3 regions of the Paenibacillus sp. FSL R5-0486 genome follow, and region 1 is predicted to be linked to each of the others. Evidence: riboswitches for the same ligand, from Rfam matches in the RefSeq annotation. Region 1 holds a riboswitch; each other region holds the start of a gene.

The links. A riboswitch is a leader RNA that binds a small molecule or an ion and turns the genes downstream of it on or off. The one in region 1 is predicted to bind thiamine pyrophosphate.
Region 2: linked by a shared signal. The riboswitch ahead of MKY01_RS02415 (ABC transporter substrate-binding protein) and the one ahead of MKY01_RS04670 (ABC transporter ATP-binding protein) in region 1 are both predicted to bind thiamine pyrophosphate.
Region 3: linked by a shared signal. The riboswitch ahead of MKY01_RS18195 (thiamine phosphate synthase) and the one ahead of MKY01_RS04670 (ABC transporter ATP-binding protein) in region 1 are both predicted to bind thiamine pyrophosphate.

What each region holds. Positions count from the first base shown of each region.
Region 1 covers NZ_CP150237.1:1,033,059-1,038,601, forward strand. The annotation lists gene MKY01_RS04660 (ABC transporter substrate-binding protein) at 364-1,437, opposite strand; gene MKY01_RS04665 (ABC transporter permease) at 1,605-2,432, opposite strand; gene MKY01_RS04670 (ABC transporter ATP-binding protein) at 2,422-3,186, opposite strand; TPP riboswitch at 3,345-3,447, opposite strand; gene MKY01_RS04675 (radical SAM/SPASM domain-containing protein) at 3,665-4,540, shown strand; gene MKY01_RS04680 (pectate lyase) at 4,888-5,543, shown strand, end outside.
Region 2 covers NZ_CP150237.1:504,902-510,444, forward strand. The annotation lists gene MKY01_RS02400 (ABC transporter ATP-binding protein) at 1-720, opposite strand, end outside; gene MKY01_RS02405 (ABC transporter permease) at 758-1,516, opposite strand; gene MKY01_RS02410 (thiamine-binding protein) at 1,516-1,806, opposite strand; gene MKY01_RS02415 (ABC transporter substrate-binding protein) at 2,031-3,071, opposite strand; TPP riboswitch at 3,378-3,490, opposite strand; gene MKY01_RS02420 (NAD(P)-dependent oxidoreductase) at 3,634-4,389, opposite strand; gene MKY01_RS02425 (VOC family protein) at 4,407-4,793, opposite strand; gene MKY01_RS02430 (hypothetical protein) at 4,968-5,480, shown strand.
Region 3 covers NZ_CP150237.1:4,098,503-4,104,045, reverse strand. The annotation lists gene MKY01_RS18205 (hypothetical protein) at 1-764, shown strand, start outside; gene MKY01_RS18200 (ABC-F family ATP-binding cassette domain-containing protein) at 903-2,453, shown strand; TPP riboswitch at 2,529-2,638, shown strand; gene MKY01_RS18195 (thiamine phosphate synthase) at 2,865-3,527, shown strand; gene thiO (glycine oxidase ThiO) at 3,545-4,717, shown strand; gene thiS (sulfur carrier protein ThiS) at 4,714-4,917, shown strand; gene MKY01_RS18180 (thiazole synthase) at 4,920-5,543, shown strand, end outside.

The DNA.
Region 1 (5,543 bases):
ATTTCTGCAACCGCTCCAAATCCCTGAATAGGACGCCTCAGATTCGTTAGCGGTCGTAGCATGCTCTGTTTCGATCAAGTTAAGGAGCGTTTCAGCTCCCAGTAGGCTTGAAGATAAGCGCTAATTACATTACCAAATACATATCAACAAGCCACCCAAACGCATATCAATCTGCCCAGATGCACATCAAGCCACTTAGGATTGTTATAAATTCTGATCCTCCGATGCTTGCTTCAGGCCAATTCCATTTCGCAAAACTTCATGCATTCGATCCTACGTTTTGCTAACTTTGCTTTTAATCACATTGCTTTCATTCCCTTTATGTTCAATCACTTTTCCTTTATTCGCGTTGCTCTCCTTTATTTACTCTCCTTGCAGAGTAATAAAAGTATCCTCGGCTTTCACCGATTCAGGAATCAAATCCTGTTCAACGAGCCATGTACGTACATTTTCCCACGATTCCATTTCCTGCCGACCAAATGGTTGGCCTTCTTCATTCATGAGTGGTAGCAGAATTGCCAGGCTTTTGGTTTCGATCTCCGGGTCAAGCGGTGATGTTTCATTCTCATGAGCGAGCAGAATACTCAAGGCTTCTTCTGGATGCTCAGTCACATATTTCTGTCCTTCCTGGACCGCTTTGACGAACCGGGTAAGTTGGTCTTTTTTTGCTTCAATGCCAGCTTCACTTGCAGTCAGGACCAATTCATAATAATCAGGCACACCATAATCGACGGGGTTAATCGATTTCATGGCATGTCCTTCTTTCTCCAAAATCAATTGTTCATGGTTAATAAAACCACCCATAATCGCATCCGCTTGTCCGGAAGCCAGCGAAGGAATCAGATCGAACCCAACGTCGACCAGATTTATGTTGTCGGGATTGCCGCCATCCTTACTGATCATCGTGCGTACCATCGCTTCGTACAGAGGAATGGAGGAATAACCAACAGTCTTTTCTTCAAGATCTTTGGGTGAACTTACGTTGCCATTCGCTTCGGTCAACAGATGCACAAGCGGGTGCCGAACAACAGCAGCAATGGAACGTACAGGAATGTTCTCGCCACGCGCGAGCAAGATTTGGGGCTGGTAACTTAGGGCCAGATCAATTTTTCCGGCAGCAACAAGTTTGAGCGAATCATTGGTATCCGCAGGCATCTGAATATCGAGATCCAGACCTTGGTCTGCAAAGTATCCTTTTTCCTGAGCCACATAGATGAAGGAGTGTACTGCATTCGGGTACCAGTCGAGCATGATAGACAGTTTATCTTTGGCGTCTGATGCAGGTTCGGTTGCAGACGGATCTGTTTGCTGTGTATTGGTTGCCGAATCTGTTGTTGGCGTATTTTGGCTATTGTCTGTGGTGCTGCATCCGCTAACGATCAGCAAAAGGCTAATGAGTATGATGGGAAGCAGGGAGTATATACCTTTGTTATTCATAAATGAAGTTCCTCATTTCATCGTTTTGATTTGTAGAAAATGGGCAACAGCATGTTAACGATAATGTGACAATGAACTGATTGAAGATGTTGCTGAAATTGTGCATAAGATATGTTTTGTTTTGAAGATTGTAACTACTGTATTTACATCTAATTTCTGTCTAAGTATTATCCAACCTTTCTTTTGCCTCCATGACGATGACGCCGTATGCTAAACCGTTTCTCCAGCCAGGTAATCAGTACAAACAAAACGATCCCAAGCAGGGATAACAGCAAAATGGCGGCAAACATCGCATCCGTGTTCATGTTGCTGGACATACGACGGCTGAAGTACCCTAGACCTTTGCTACCACCGAGCCATTCGCCAATCGTTGCCCCAACCACGCAGTACACCACAGACATCTTTAGCCCCGAGAAAAAAGAGGGAAGTGCCAGCGGAACCTGGAGTTTGCAAAAAATATCCCACTTGCTGGCGCCCATGGTGAGCAACAGTTCACGCTGCTCTGGATCGCCTTGGCGGAGTCCATCGTAGGTACTGACCACAATGGGGAAGAATGCGATTAAAAATACCACGGCGACTTTGCTCCACAACGTGTAACCAAACCACAGGATAAATACGGGGGACAAGGCAATCAACGGTATGGTCTGACTGATCACGATGAAGGGATACAATGCCCTTTCAATCGATCGGTTCATATGCATGCCTGTTGCCAGCGTAATTCCAGTCACTATGGACAAGACAAAACCAACAACAACCTCCATAAAGGTAGCAGGCAGATGGATGGTCAACAGCAGACGGCGATGCTCAACCAGTGAGCTTACGATGGCCGTGGGTGCAGGAATGATGAAGGAGGGCACCCATCCCATACGCACAATCACTTCCCAGATCGCCAGTAATAAGAACATGAGCATAATGAACAGACCATATTGGGAAAACGACCTCGAGAGCCACTTTAAACACCACGTCCAGACGCTAACCTCAGCTCTATCGTGCATGCAATTGTTCCTCCAGTTGTTGCCTCATCTGCACGAGAGCCGGTTCGTAGATCATGTCCGAATGCCTTGGGCGTGGTAAAGGAACCGTCATCTCCTGCAACTGCTGACCTTGCCCTCCTGGAGTTAACAGAATGATACGGTCACTTAACAGCAGGGCTTCTTCGATGTCATGTGTAATGAACATCACGGTTTGGCCAAAGCTCTCCCACAGCTCCAGCAACCAGCGATGCATTTCTCGTTTGGTTAATGCGTCGAGTGCACCGAAGGGTTCATCCAGCAACATGAGCTGCCCGCCTGTAAGCAAGGTACGAAGCAATGCCACCCGCTGCCGCATGCCGCCGGATAACTCATCCGGATAGGAATGTTCATAACCGGACAAGCCGAACCTTGCCAATCCTGCGATGATATCGGCTCGTAGTTTGTCCTTATCCTGTCGGCCTGGTGCAAGCTCGGCAGGTAGCATGCAGTTCTCCATGACGGTACGCCAGGATAACAGCAGATCTTTCTGCGGCATATAGGCGACTCGTCCGAGCCGTTGTCCTTGCGGGACATCAGCTATATCGATGGTGCCAACGGTTGGTTCATGCAAGCCTGCGAGCAGCTTGAAGAGCGTGCTTTTACCTGATCCGCTGGAGCCGATGAGCGAGACAAATTCTCCTTGTTGAACCTGAAGCGACACATTGGAGAGCACAGGGGAACCCTTTTTTTCGGGAAAAGCAAAGCTTACGTTGTGAATGGTTACATGGTTATCCATCTGATCCTCACCCCCTTGATGTCAGACTACTGCAATAACAACGGCATCCTATACTCTGCAAAAGGAACAAAAAAGACCCACCCATTTCCGGAGAAATGAGTGGGTCTGTAAGTTAAATCCGCAATTTATCTTCACATACATGAAAAAATTCCGCTTACTAAAAGGCCGCTCCACTTCCCTCCGCTGGTATGATCCAGATCAGGTTCAAAGGGTCCGAATAGTCATATTCGTCTCAGCCGCAAGGCTCCCCTAGTGCAAAAGTTCAAGATATGCAGTTGTGTGTTCAGCATATATCAATCGAACATGAACTGTAAAGAGGCAGCATGATAGAATTCTTGAGATGAACTTGGAGTCATACCCGAACAACTGAACAATTTACCTGGGCTCCCTAACCCGATATAATAGTGGTGGCGCATATTGGCCGGATCACAAATGCAGGTGGGATTGTTCTCCCTCCTAGGCAGAATGGGGACCCGAGTTGAAAACGTTCAAAAAAGTATATATTGAGATCACGAGTATCTGCAATCTGGCATGCAGCTTCTGTCCGCAGACACAGCGTGCCAAAGGATTCATTGACCCTGAAGTCTTCAACAATATACTGGATCAAGTTAAACCACACACCAATCATATTTACTTACATGTCAAAGGTGAACCCTTGTTGCATCCCAAAATAGATCTGTTGCTCGATTCCGCACATGAGAAGGGACTCAAGGTGAACATTACAACGAATGGTACACTGCTGCCCAAGACTCAGCATAAATTGCTTGGCAAACCGGCGCTGCGGCAGATGAATTTCTCCCTGCACAGCTTCGATGGGCATGAAGGTTCAACAGATCGTGACGGGTATCTGCGTCATATTTTGTCCTTTGTACACGAGGCCGTTAAGCACAATGTCATCATTTCATTCCGGTTGTGGAATCTGACACAGGATAACTTCACAAATGCTCAGATGAATCGAAATCGGGAGACCCTTGAAGTATTGGAACGTGAGTTTAATCTGGACTTCCGCATTGAGGAAAAAGTAGTTCCAGGCAGCGGGGTCAAAATTGCCCCGAATGTATACCTGAATCAGGACCATGAGTTCCAGTGGCCAAGTCTGGATGCACCTGAAGATGACGGTAAAGGCTTTTGCCATGCACTTCGCGGTCAGGCAGCTGTGCTTGTAGATGGAACGGTGGTTCCATGCTGTCTCGATGGCGAGGGTGTGATTAACCTTGGTAATGTGCACGAGAAGTCATTCTCGGAGATTATTGAGGGTGAGCGAGCGAACAATCTGGTATATGGCTTCTCCAAACGCGAAGCTGTAGAAGAGTTGTGTAGAAAGTGCGGTTATCGTCAGAGATTTGGAGCCTGATATCTTATATCAGCAAGCCAGAAGCCATTCAAGATCACACATTTGGAGACAAATGCAGTGGTCTTTCTTTGTTATCGGGGATTAAGTGAGGGGTATATACGTTACAAATGAGCATACCAGAGGTTGATATGAGCATATTGCTTGAGAGACCTAGCATGCAAAAAATGCCGATATGACAGGGATTGTACGATGTCATGATATATCTGATCTAATGATTATTCTAGTTACCTCCCTTATTTGGTAAGATTAGGTTGTAGATCGGACAGAGGTGCACCTCTGAAGATCTTCCAGTACAAGCCCAGGCTGTACACTACCAAAAAACGAGAGAATAAGGGAGGAATAAAGTTATGAAAAAAATGTTGACGTTGTTACTGTCCGCTGGTTTGGTTGCTTCTATATTTGGTGCAGTTCCGGCTGCGGCTGCGCCTACGGTTGTAAATTCAACCATTGTGGTTCCAAAGGGCACGACCTATGACGGCCAAGGTAAAACATTTGTAGCCAATCCTTCCACACTGGGCGACGGATCTCAAGCAGAAAATCAGAAGCCAGTCTTCCGTCTGGAGGCAGGGGCCACGCTCAAAAACGTAAACATTGGATCACCAGCTGCTGATGGTGTTCACTGTTATGGCAACTGTAATATATCGAATGTGGTCTGGCAGGACGTGGGCGAGGATGCACTGACATTGAAGTCTGCCGGAACGGTTAACATTACCGGTGGGGCAGCGTATAAGGCTTATGATAAAGTGTTCCAGATGAATGCAGCTGGAACAATTAACATCAAAAATTTCCGTGCAGATGATATTGGCAAACTGGTTCGCCAAAATGGTGGAACTTCCTTTGCAGTTAACATGACGCTGGATAACTCCAACATTTCCAATGTAAAAGATTCGATTATGCGTACAGACAGCAGCACATCACAAGGGAAAATTACGAATACCCGTTATTCCAAAGTACCAACGTTGTTCAAGGGGTTTGCTTCAGGGAAAACGAGCCAGTCTGGGAA
Region 2 (5,543 bases), 530 kb from region 1:
TTCGATATTGTGGGTGATGAACAGCACCGAGCGGCGGTTCTGTTCCCAGATATCGAGCAACCAGCGTTGCATGTCGCTACGTGTCAGTGCATCCAGTGCGCTGAAAGGTTCGTCCAGCAGCATGAGTTCCTGCGGACTGAGCAGGGCACGCAGAAATGCAGCACGCTGCTGCATTCCGCCCGACAGCATATGAGGATAGGCCTGCTCGAACCCGGCAAGACCCACGCTGCTTAACCACTTTCGAGCCTCTGCAAGTGCTTCGGCCCGAGGTGGAGCACTTGAAGCTACTTCACCAGCAAGCAGTACATTATCTTCAATGGTGCGCCACGGGAAAAGAGCAGGCTGTTGGGGCATATAACTGATCTTGCCACGCTGTCCCGTTACATTCTGACCGTTCATAAGCACTTGGCCTTCCTGTGGCTTCAGCAGACCGCCGATGATATGGAACAGGGTGCTCTTGCCACAGCCAGAAGGTCCAACGATAGCAACAAACTCGCCTTGCTCCACAGTCAGGGACAGGCCGTTCAGAACCGGTAGCTTGCTACGCCGTTCACGGAATGATGCATGAACATTAACAACGTCCAGTGCAGGTGGAACCGGAGCAGGAGTCGTGTTGGCAGGTCGATCAGGCGTAGCCGAGTTAAACTTTTCACCGTGCGTTGGCTCCATTACACTTGCTCCTCGTCCAGGCTGGACTTGTTCATCCTGTTGCAGATTCATATGGTCATCACTTCCTAATATACAGATTACTTCTTTACTACCGCTTTTGTGGCCGCCAGCGCACGAGCAGCTTCTCCAGCAGGGCAATGAACAGGAAGAGCAGCAAGCTGAGCGCGACAATAATCATGATCGCCACGAATAGGCGGTCCGTACGATAAGCCGACTTTTGCAACATCATATAATAACCAATACCCTTGTCTGCACCAATCCATTCGGCGATGATGGCGCCCATCACGCTATAGGTAGCGGCGATTTTGACACCGGAGAACACGGATGGCAGCGCATGGGGGAGCTCCAGCTTCCAGAAGATCTGATGACGTTTCGCACCAGCCATGCGCATATAGTTCATCATCGCCGCGTCAGTACGGGTCAAGCCATCCATGGCCGCCACTGCAACGGGGAAGAAGCAGACCAGAATGATTGTAATCAGCTTGGGCAGTAGCCCGAATCCGAACCAGATTAACAGGAGCGGCGCGAGCGCGATGGTCGGAATATTTTGACTAAGAATAAGTAAAGGATACAGGGCTGACTTGAGAAAAGGGACCAAATGCAGTACCATCGCAATCAGTAATCCAACCGCTGTTCCAGCGGCGAATCCAATCAGCGTTAACTGAATGGTTGCGGAAGCGTGCATGCCAAGCCGTTCGGCCTGGGTTGCCGCTTCGCGGGCGATGTCGGACGGTGAAGGCAGCATCCATTTCTCAATATGGAAGAGGGAGACGGCTCCCTGCCATATCGCTATAAAGAGAATAACCGCCACAATGGGCGGCCATACACTTTTGAAATAGGCAGGCATTAGCGATACTTCTCCGTCAGGGTATCCATGCTGAAGCCGGTAGGGCTATGGGCGATTTTGATCTGGGAGATGATGCTTGGGCTGCCAGCCTCCACGAGTACCTCGTGCATTTTACGGACAACTTCCAGCAGTTCCTCTAGTTCCCCCTCCATCGTGGTGTCGAGCGCGTTCACCTGATATTTCAGGCCGGATTGCTGAATAACTTCAATGGCGCGATCAACGTAAGGATAAGAGTTCTCGCCATTTGGCGTTTTCGGGATAACCTGAATACTAAGTAGTGTGCTTGCCATGAGAGATCACGGCTCCTTTCGTGATATATAAAATGAACTAATGACTGTTACACTTGCCACTTCGATGACAGAATAACCTTCCAATCGCTGTTATCCCCAGATTTTTTTGATTCCCTTTCTCTAAAGGGAAAATCCGGTGATAAAGGCGACCGCTTCGCTTTTTCACGTTATTTCTGTCCTCTCCGTCCTCGTGTAAAATTTAAGTTCGTTTTATATGAGAAATTTTATTGGGGTAAGAACTCGTTCGTATATGCCGTGCTCACATCGATCTGTTCATCCAGCAGTTTTTTGCTAAACATCCAGTCGGTGTAGTTCTGCCACACTTCCTGTTTTTGCTCACCCCAGCGCGGGGCGTCATCCGTGTATTTCGGACTGAGCCATTTCTGGCTTGCCAGTACGAGGTCCTTGTCCAGATCCGGTACGGCCTTGATCAGAATGTTTGCTGCGTCTTCGGGATGATCAATTGCGTATTGATACCCTTCGGAGGTGGCTTTCAGGAATGCTTTCACCAACTCAGGGTCGTTTTGGATCGTCTGCTCGTTTGTTACGAGGACAGGCGTGTAGTAATCCAATGCATCTGAATAATCCTTCACATATAACATGTCGATGGGCTCCCCGCGCAGTTCGGCTTCAATACCCGTCCAGGCGTAGAAAATCCATGCAAAATCAATGTCCCGTTTTACTGCGGTGAAAAAGTCGGCGTCACCCATATTAATGTTTTTGACTTTGGATACATCGGCTCCGTCGCCTTCCATAATGGATTGCATCACGGCTTCTTCGACTGGGGAACCCCAACCGCCATAGGTTTTACCTTCAAAATCTTTCGGTGACTTGATATTCCGATCCGCCGGAGCAGCGAACCCGGATGTATTATGCTGAATAACTGCTGCGATGGATACCAGTGGAACACCCTGTGTGCGGGCTTGAGTTACACTCTCCTGATAACTTACGCCAAAAGGCACTTCATTGGAGGCAACCATTGTATCTGCGCCACCGGCACCTGGTTGTACAATCTCCACGTTCAAGCCTTCGGCCTTATAAAAACCTTGATCTACAGCTGCATACAGGCCTGTATGATTCGTATTTGGTGTCCAGTCGAGCACCACTTTAATATCTTTCAGGGCGGCAGTGTCACCTTCGTTGCTGCTTTCCGTATTTGTGTTGCCGTTCTGCCCAGCTGGGGCAGCTTCTTTGCCACCACATGCGGCTACAGTCACCATAAGCACGCACAAGAGCAACAATCCCATCGTTTTACGCCATTTCATCTGTGGTCTCTCCTTCGGTATGTCCGGCCGATTGGCACGGGGTACTCCTTGGCTTCATATCCAATCATCTTGCATAAATCGACAGATTTATACCAGTTGAGATCCGGATGACGTTATTTTTGAATAAGTAAAACGTCCATCGATGTCATTCAAGGAAGCCAGACTGCGCTTAGCGGCAGTTTTTCTTGCAATATCAGGAAGGTGATGCTTCCAAACTTATACTTTCTGATAGTAACAAAAAAAGCGCCCCGTATTCCGGGACGCGTGCAGGCGTTAGAGAGGTGGCGTTCAGCCATAGGGCTGTGCCATTTCGATATACTCCGATTCCTACGCTGGCATGATCCAGATCAGGTCTAAGGGTTAGTATCTTGGTGGGATACACTCTCAGCCGGCCAATTCCGACTCCCCTGGGAAACTATGAAGTTACGGGCATTACTAGGTGTAATTATAGGCCAGAGGGTAGGACCTGTCCAGTCATGAACTGGATAGGGACACGTATAAGTTATAAACAGGCCGTTATACATATGTATAACAGCCTGTTTGGATGTGTTATTTTCAATAATTATCGTGGGGAATCATATAAGGCAATCTGACTGAGTGCAAAAGCATCGGATTTTGGGTCATAACCTACCTGTTTCTGAGTGGTTTCCAGATTTAATCGTTTAAACCGATTATTCGAGATCCCATGCAGTATGGTGAAGGGTTCCAGATCGGTAGTTGTAATTGCTTTGAACATCAAATCACACAAGTCAGCCGGACTAATATACGCGCTCATATCCCTTGCCTCCAGCACGGGTCCGTCCGGTTGAAAATCATCATATGCACCTATACGTATTGCTACACTTTGTAAACCTTCGGTATACGCAAAATAGGAAGCGAGCGATTCTCCAAAACATTTGCTAACCCCGTACAAATTCCGTGGGCGTGTGGGCATGTCCGGATAGACTTGAGCATCAATGGGATACCCCTCAATCGTCTGTGCACTGCTTGCAAGAATGACTCTTCGTACACTTTGGTCTTTAGCTGCACGGAATACATTAAATGTGCCTTTGATATTGATGTCCAACAACGATTCATAAAATCCGGCATTCGGGGAAGGATCTCCAGCCAGATGTACAACCACATCCATGCCTTCGCAAGCACGCTGACAGGCTTCGGGGTCTGTCACATCCAGTGTCATGATCTCATGGCTGGTCCCTTGATACGTATGCAGTCTGTCGATATTTAAATCCGTTAGTCGCAGGCGAAATGCTTCTGACAAGTGTTGGGACAAGTCACGTCCAATTTTTCCGGCTGCGCCAGTAATTAAAATGTTCATGAAATCAGCTCCAATTCTTAGCGCTGGAAGAACTCAATCCATTCCTTTTCAGGTCCATAGATGAAGAAATAGCGGTAACCGTTAGGCAGTGTGATAATCTCTCCGTCGATAAATTCGGCTTCGGTGGATTGAATGCGTTTGTACTCAGAATCAAGATCATCCACGTGGATCGCAAAATGGTGCACCGTACCTTCAGAAGGCAGCTTGTCGCTGTATCCTTGAATTAACTCAATCTCAGTCTCATTACTTCCATTGAAGCCAAGGAAGGCGAGCTGAATGATACCGTTGGTATGGGTCACCCGGTCTTTCAATTCAAGACCAACGATCTCCGTGTAGAAACGCAGCGTGGTCTCCAGATCACGAACGGCAATGCCGACGTGGTCAATGCGCTTTTGAAAACTCACAATCAAAAACCTCCTTATGTAGTGAATGTTTCTACCATTTTAAGGGATAGCATAGAGCTGTACTACATGGTTGTCAAATCCAATTTTAAATTGGAAAAATCATAATTGTTCACAAAATGTTCACTTATGTGAAGGGTTTCCTCATCTCTATAATTACGAAGGTAAACAGAGAGGATGAGAGAATTGCCAACAAGCAAGAAGGAACAGATTATTTTGGGATTAATGATGTGTACAGGAATGGTCTTGGTCATGATGTTCTTCAATCTATGGCACAGTGGGTTACTCGGCAAGATGTCCCCGCTTGAGATACTGCTTCAATTCATATTATGTTTTGTCATCGCGTTTCTGGTGGAGTCTTTCATTGTTGGCCCTGTGGCGAGAAAGATTGCATTCTCCTTGCCCTTCGACAAGTCCAATAAGATTTTAGGTGTGCTCGTCATTTCATTTTTCATGGTGATTGGCATGGTTCTGATCATGTCCATGTATGGAATGATCTCGGCATATCTCGCTGATCAATTAAATGGGGGGTCATCCGTAATCCGTACGTATCTCCATACAATCGCTCGTAACTTCAGCCTGGCGCTTCCATATCAGTTGATCGTTCTGGGACCACTCGTCCGATATGTATTCGGTAAATTCATCAAGGATAACGGGCCTGTATTGCCTGTCGTTAATAAAAGTGTGTGATTTGGTTGACCATAAGTATTTCCTGGGCAATCTTGTGCAAATGAATAGATATTATTCTCACCT
Region 3 (5,543 bases), 3.1 Mb from region 1:
ACAAAGAGCTTGCCTTGTTGACATTTACGCAGACGATGGCTTTGAATATGGGGATTCAGAATGATCCTGCAGCTATTCGAAACATGTTTAATTACATTCCTGCCGTGGTTATTCTGGATTATGATGGCTATTATATGTTGTCCACAGAAACAGAGTTGACAGGTAACCGTGAAGATTCTTTAAGGCAAGTGTGGAGTCCCAAGAAACCTTATACATATTCAGATTCTAATGGTAACAGTATTAACTTTACACTGGACGACTACGTATATGCCTTTGACGCAAGCGCAGGGAAATGGATTGAGGGATTCCAAAAAGAACTGGCCTCAAGCACACAGATTCCTTTACTTCAGAATACCAGCGTATTTGAGCAAGTTAGACAAAGCCGGATTGTGACTGCTGTACAGGATGATCTGGCTGATGTGATTAACCGCCATAATGAGTTTGCCAGAAAGAACGGTATTTCCTATACGTTTACGATGCCCCTGATTGCGCAGGAAGATTGGTACAACTCCATTAACGATACAGGGATTATGGCCTTTATCCAAGGTATAGGTGTGGGTGACCAAAAGATCAACAATTATGCGATCGGTGGAGGCAGACTTGTGAAGAAAACGGCCATCGTAGGTGGGGTAGATCCTTTAACGGGTATCAAGTACTATTACCCCTCCACATGTGGTAATGGTTACCGTGCTGAAGAGGTGTTTACAGACGCAAGACAAGCAGCTGCACAAGGCAATTTTGAATATAAATGCTCTAATCGTTAGGGTAGCCTGTATGATAAAATCATGTAAGAGGTTCCTGAACTGTTTACATTACTTTCAGAAAAGACGGGACCTGTGCTAGAATAGGGTTTCGGAACAATAACAAAAGTAATGTCTAATAGATAGGAGCAACCTCATCTTATGAGTTTATTGTCAGTAGAGAACGTAAGTCACAATTTTGGAGATCGCACGTTATTTAAAAATGTATCGTTTCGTTTACTTGCCGGAGAGCGCGTAGGACTTGTTGGTGCCAATGGTGTGGGTAAATCCACATTAATGAACATCCTTACCGGTAAATTGCTTAAAGATAGTGGAAAAGTGGAATGGACACCTAAGGTCCGTTATGGATATCTGGATCAGCACACAAAGCTTACCCCAGGCAAAACCATTCGTGACGTTCTTAAAGATGCATTCCTTCCGTTGCTTGAATTAGAAAAAGAAATGATGAATATAACGGACCAGATGGCAGATGCAGATCCAGATAAGCTGGAGCAGTTGCTGGAAGAGATGGGCGATATTCAGGAACAACTGGAACAGGGCGACTTTTATCTGATTGACGTAAAAGTGGAAGAGATGGCCAATGGACTTGGTTTGTCCGCAATTGGTCTGGATCGGGATGTCGCAGCTCTAAGTGGTGGACAACGTACCAAGGTGCTTCTGGCCAAGCTTCTGCTTGAGAAACCTACAGCTCTTTTGCTGGATGAGCCGACCAACTATCTGGATGTAGAACACATTGAATGGTTGTCACGTTACCTGAAGGACTACCCTCATGCGTTTCTTTTAATCTCCCATGACACGGAATTCATGAATGAAGTCGTAAATGTCATTTATCATTTGGAATTTGCCAAATTAACGAGATATGCAGCGAACTATAACAAGTTCCTCGAGATGGCTGATATGAATAAAGCCCAGCATATTGATGCGTACGAGAAGCAGCAAGAGTACATCAAGAAGCAGGAAGATTTCATTCAGCGTAACAAGGCACGTGCTTCAACTTCTGGTCGAGCGAAGAGCCGGGAGAAGCAACTGGACAGAATTGAACGTATTGATCGTCCAGATGAAGCGGCCAAACCAACGTTCAAATTCAAGGATGCCCGCGCGAGCAGCAAAACGGTCTTTGAGGGCATTGATTTTGAAATTGGATATACGTATCCTTTGCTGCCTAAAATGACAATGACAATTGAACGTGGTGAAAAAATTGCCATCGTAGGTTGTAATGGTGTGGGTAAATCAACACTGCTGAAAACCATCCTGGGAAAAATATCTCCACTCAGTGGAAAGACTTTCTTGGGCGATTATCTCGAAACGGCCTATTTTGAGCAGGAAGTTCGTGCTGGGAATATCACGCCGATTGAGGATGTCTGGAATGAGTTTTCACATTTGACCCAGAATGAGGTCCGGGGTCATCTCGCTCGCTGCGGGTTGAAAAATGAGCACATTACCCGTCCGCTTAACATGCTGAGTGGTGGAGAGCAAGCCAAGGTTCGTCTATGCAAACTCTTGATGCGTGAAAGCAACTGGATTCTATTCGATGAGCCGACGAACCATTTGGATGTCACAGCTAAAGCTGAGTTACAGCGTGCCTTGCAAGAATTCAAGGGAACGGTGTTGCTGGTATCTCATGAACCTGATTTCTACGAGGGTTGGGTTACCAAAACATGGAATGTTGAAGAATGGTCTGAGAAAAACTAGACAATTCAAGCAACGCTTAATAGAAATGAACGGTGACAAAAAAATCCTTCTATGGTAACATAGGCTACAACTTCATATGAACACTAGGGGGGCCGCACGATGTGGCTGAGATGGAAGAATGCGATTCCGGACCCTTTGCACCTGATCTGGATCATACCAGCGTAGGGAAGTGGCGAGCGCGTTTCAGTGAATGACGTGAGCAAACGGCAATTCGAAAGAATTCAACCGTCTTGCTTAGTAAATTGAAACATGCAGTTGCGTGTATAACGTTATGGCTATAAGGTCTATAGCTTTATTGCACGAAATGAACTGTATGTATCAGTCAGTCATCTGGTCCTATAATTAATACGCAGCCACTCCCCTACGGGAGTGGCTTTTTTGTGTTTTCATAGCATTCACGCATGGAAGGAGATGAAAAGTACGGTAATTTCTCATGAACGTGTACACGGATCATTTGAACTGCATGTTGTATCTACGGGTGTAGGGAATCAAGCATCTTTTGTAAAAGCTGCAAAGGACGTTTGGCCATGGGTGGACTACATCCATATACGAGAGAAACAACTCTCGTGGCAACAAAAGATCGGTTGGGCTGAAAGTCTGCGTGGTGTTGGCGTTCCGTCTTGTCGCATCGTTATCAATGGTTCAGAGCTGCCTTCACAGAATGACATCTATGGCGGTGTACATTGGGGGCAAGATGCGATACGTAACTACAACCCTGCTGTTATAAGCAATGTCCAGCGAATTCGTCTGGGTGTATCTGTTCATTCAATCGATGAGGCAAAAATCGCTGAAGAACGGGGAGCCGATTACCTTTTCTTCGGGCATGTCTACTCAACCAACAGTAAGCCTGATCTTGAACCAAGAGGATTATATGCTCTGGCTGAAGTGTGCTCTGGTGTCTCCATTCCTGTCATGGCGATTGGGGGCATCGAACCGGGAAACATTCACGCTATTCGCTCTGCAGGCTCACAGGGAGTCGCTGTGATTTCGAATGTATGGGCGAGCGATTCCCCGGATCGGGCCGCTGAATCATTAAGGCAGGCTATCGTTGCTACAGAAAGTTTGAGCCGCTGAATCAAGGAGATGAGAGGATGAAAAAGATCATTACTGATAGACCGGATAAGATTTATGCAGAAACGATTATTGTAGGCGGAGGCGTTGTTGGATGTGCCATTGCGTATGAGCTTGCTTCCCATGGACAGGATGTGCTGTTACTGGAGCGTTCGACGATTGCAGGAGGCACTTCTTGCGCAGCGGCTGGGATGCTGGCAGCAGACAGTGAGGATTTTGCTCATCCTTTGATGGCTAAGCTCGCCAGGCAGAGTAGACAGTTACTTATCGAGCAACAGGTGCTAATGGCTACACTCAGTGAGGTAGAGACTGGCCTGCAACGCCAGGGATTCCTAACTCCTTTTCGTTCATACAGTGAATTAAGTAGCTATAAGAACAATCGGAAGTCTGCGTTGTCTGCTTCTGCTGATGAGGTGTGGTGGGACCGTTCCGTTGTGCAACAGGAGGCATCATGGCTTAACAGAGATACATATGGAGCCTACTACAGACCTTACGAGAGTGAGATTCTTCCAGTCCATCTAACGAAGGCATATGCTGAATCCGCTCAAGCATTGGGAGCACGGGTTATGGAGGACATACAGGATATACGTGTGCAAGCAAACGAACACGGCGTGCAGGGGATCACCACATCGATCGGTGAGATGAAATGCAAACATGTCATTATAGCGGCTGGATTACAGAGTGAAGAGTTGATGAGACATGTGAATCTGAGCTTGCCTGTGTGGTCGGTAAAAGGTGAAATAGCCGCCGTTCAGTTCTCAGATGAACATGCAGGGTACGGACCTGATAGAACGGTGTATGCAGAGGATATCTATATTGTTCCCAAAGCCAATGGAGAGGTTTGGCTTGGGGCAACCAGTCTGCCAGGCAGAACGGATTTGAACGTTTCTGTACAGGGTGTTCAGAAGCTGCTAACAGCGGCTACCCACTGGGTGCCTGGGATGAAGGAAGCACAATTTATACGAGCGTGGGCAGGCGTAAGACCGGCAACTCCCGATGGACTGCCTTATATAGGTGCTTGCAAGAGTATACCTGGGTTGTTTGCCGCCTTTGGACATTACCGCAACGGTATCTTGCTTAGTGCGATAACAGGCAGGCTTATCGCTGAGTTGCTCGCTGGCAAAAGCTCAGAAGAACTCGGAATTGAGGCGCTGAGCCCTGAGCGATTGAACAGAAAGGGAGTGGTGCAGTGAATATCATCGTTAATGGTCAACGGATGGAGATTGAAGACAGATTGAATCGTGTGGATAAATTACTCCAATCTTTTGATTTGCAAGTCAAGACTGTAGTTGTAGAGCTGAACAAGCATATTTTAACCCGTGAGTATCATGAAACGACGGCATTAAGAGAAGGCGATCGAATCGAGATTGTACATTTTGTAGGAGGCGGTTGATGATGTTGAACATTGGTAAATATACGTTTGAGTCCAGATTGTTGCTTGGAACAGGCAAGTTTTCGGATCTGGAAGTGCAAAGTCAGGCTGTGGAAGCATCTGAAACGGAAGTTTTGACCTTTGCTGTTCGTCGTCTGAATCTGGAAGAGCGTAACCAGAAGCATTTCCTGGATACGTTGGATCTGGATAAATACACACTTCTTCCGAATACGGCAGGGGCTTCCACTGCGGAAGAGGCGGTGCGGATTGCCGAGCTTGCGCGGGCTTCAGGACTTTGTGATATGATAAAAGTCGAAGTCATCGGAGATGGAATGACGTTACTCCCAGATCCGATTGAAACGTACAAGGCTTGCGAAATTTTGCTGGAAAAGGGCTTCACGGTATTGCCTTATATTTCGGATGATGTCATTCTGACCAAAAGGCTACAATTACTTGGCGTACATGCTGTAATGCCTGGCGCTTCTCCCATCGGAGCTGGTAGAGGTATCATCAATCCCTATAACCTTGAGATCATCATTGAGCAGGCCGTTGTACCTGTAATTGTGGATGCAGGATTGCGCTCCCCAAAAGATGCTGCTTATGCGATGGAACTTGGTGCCGATGGCGTATTGTTAAATACAGCCGTA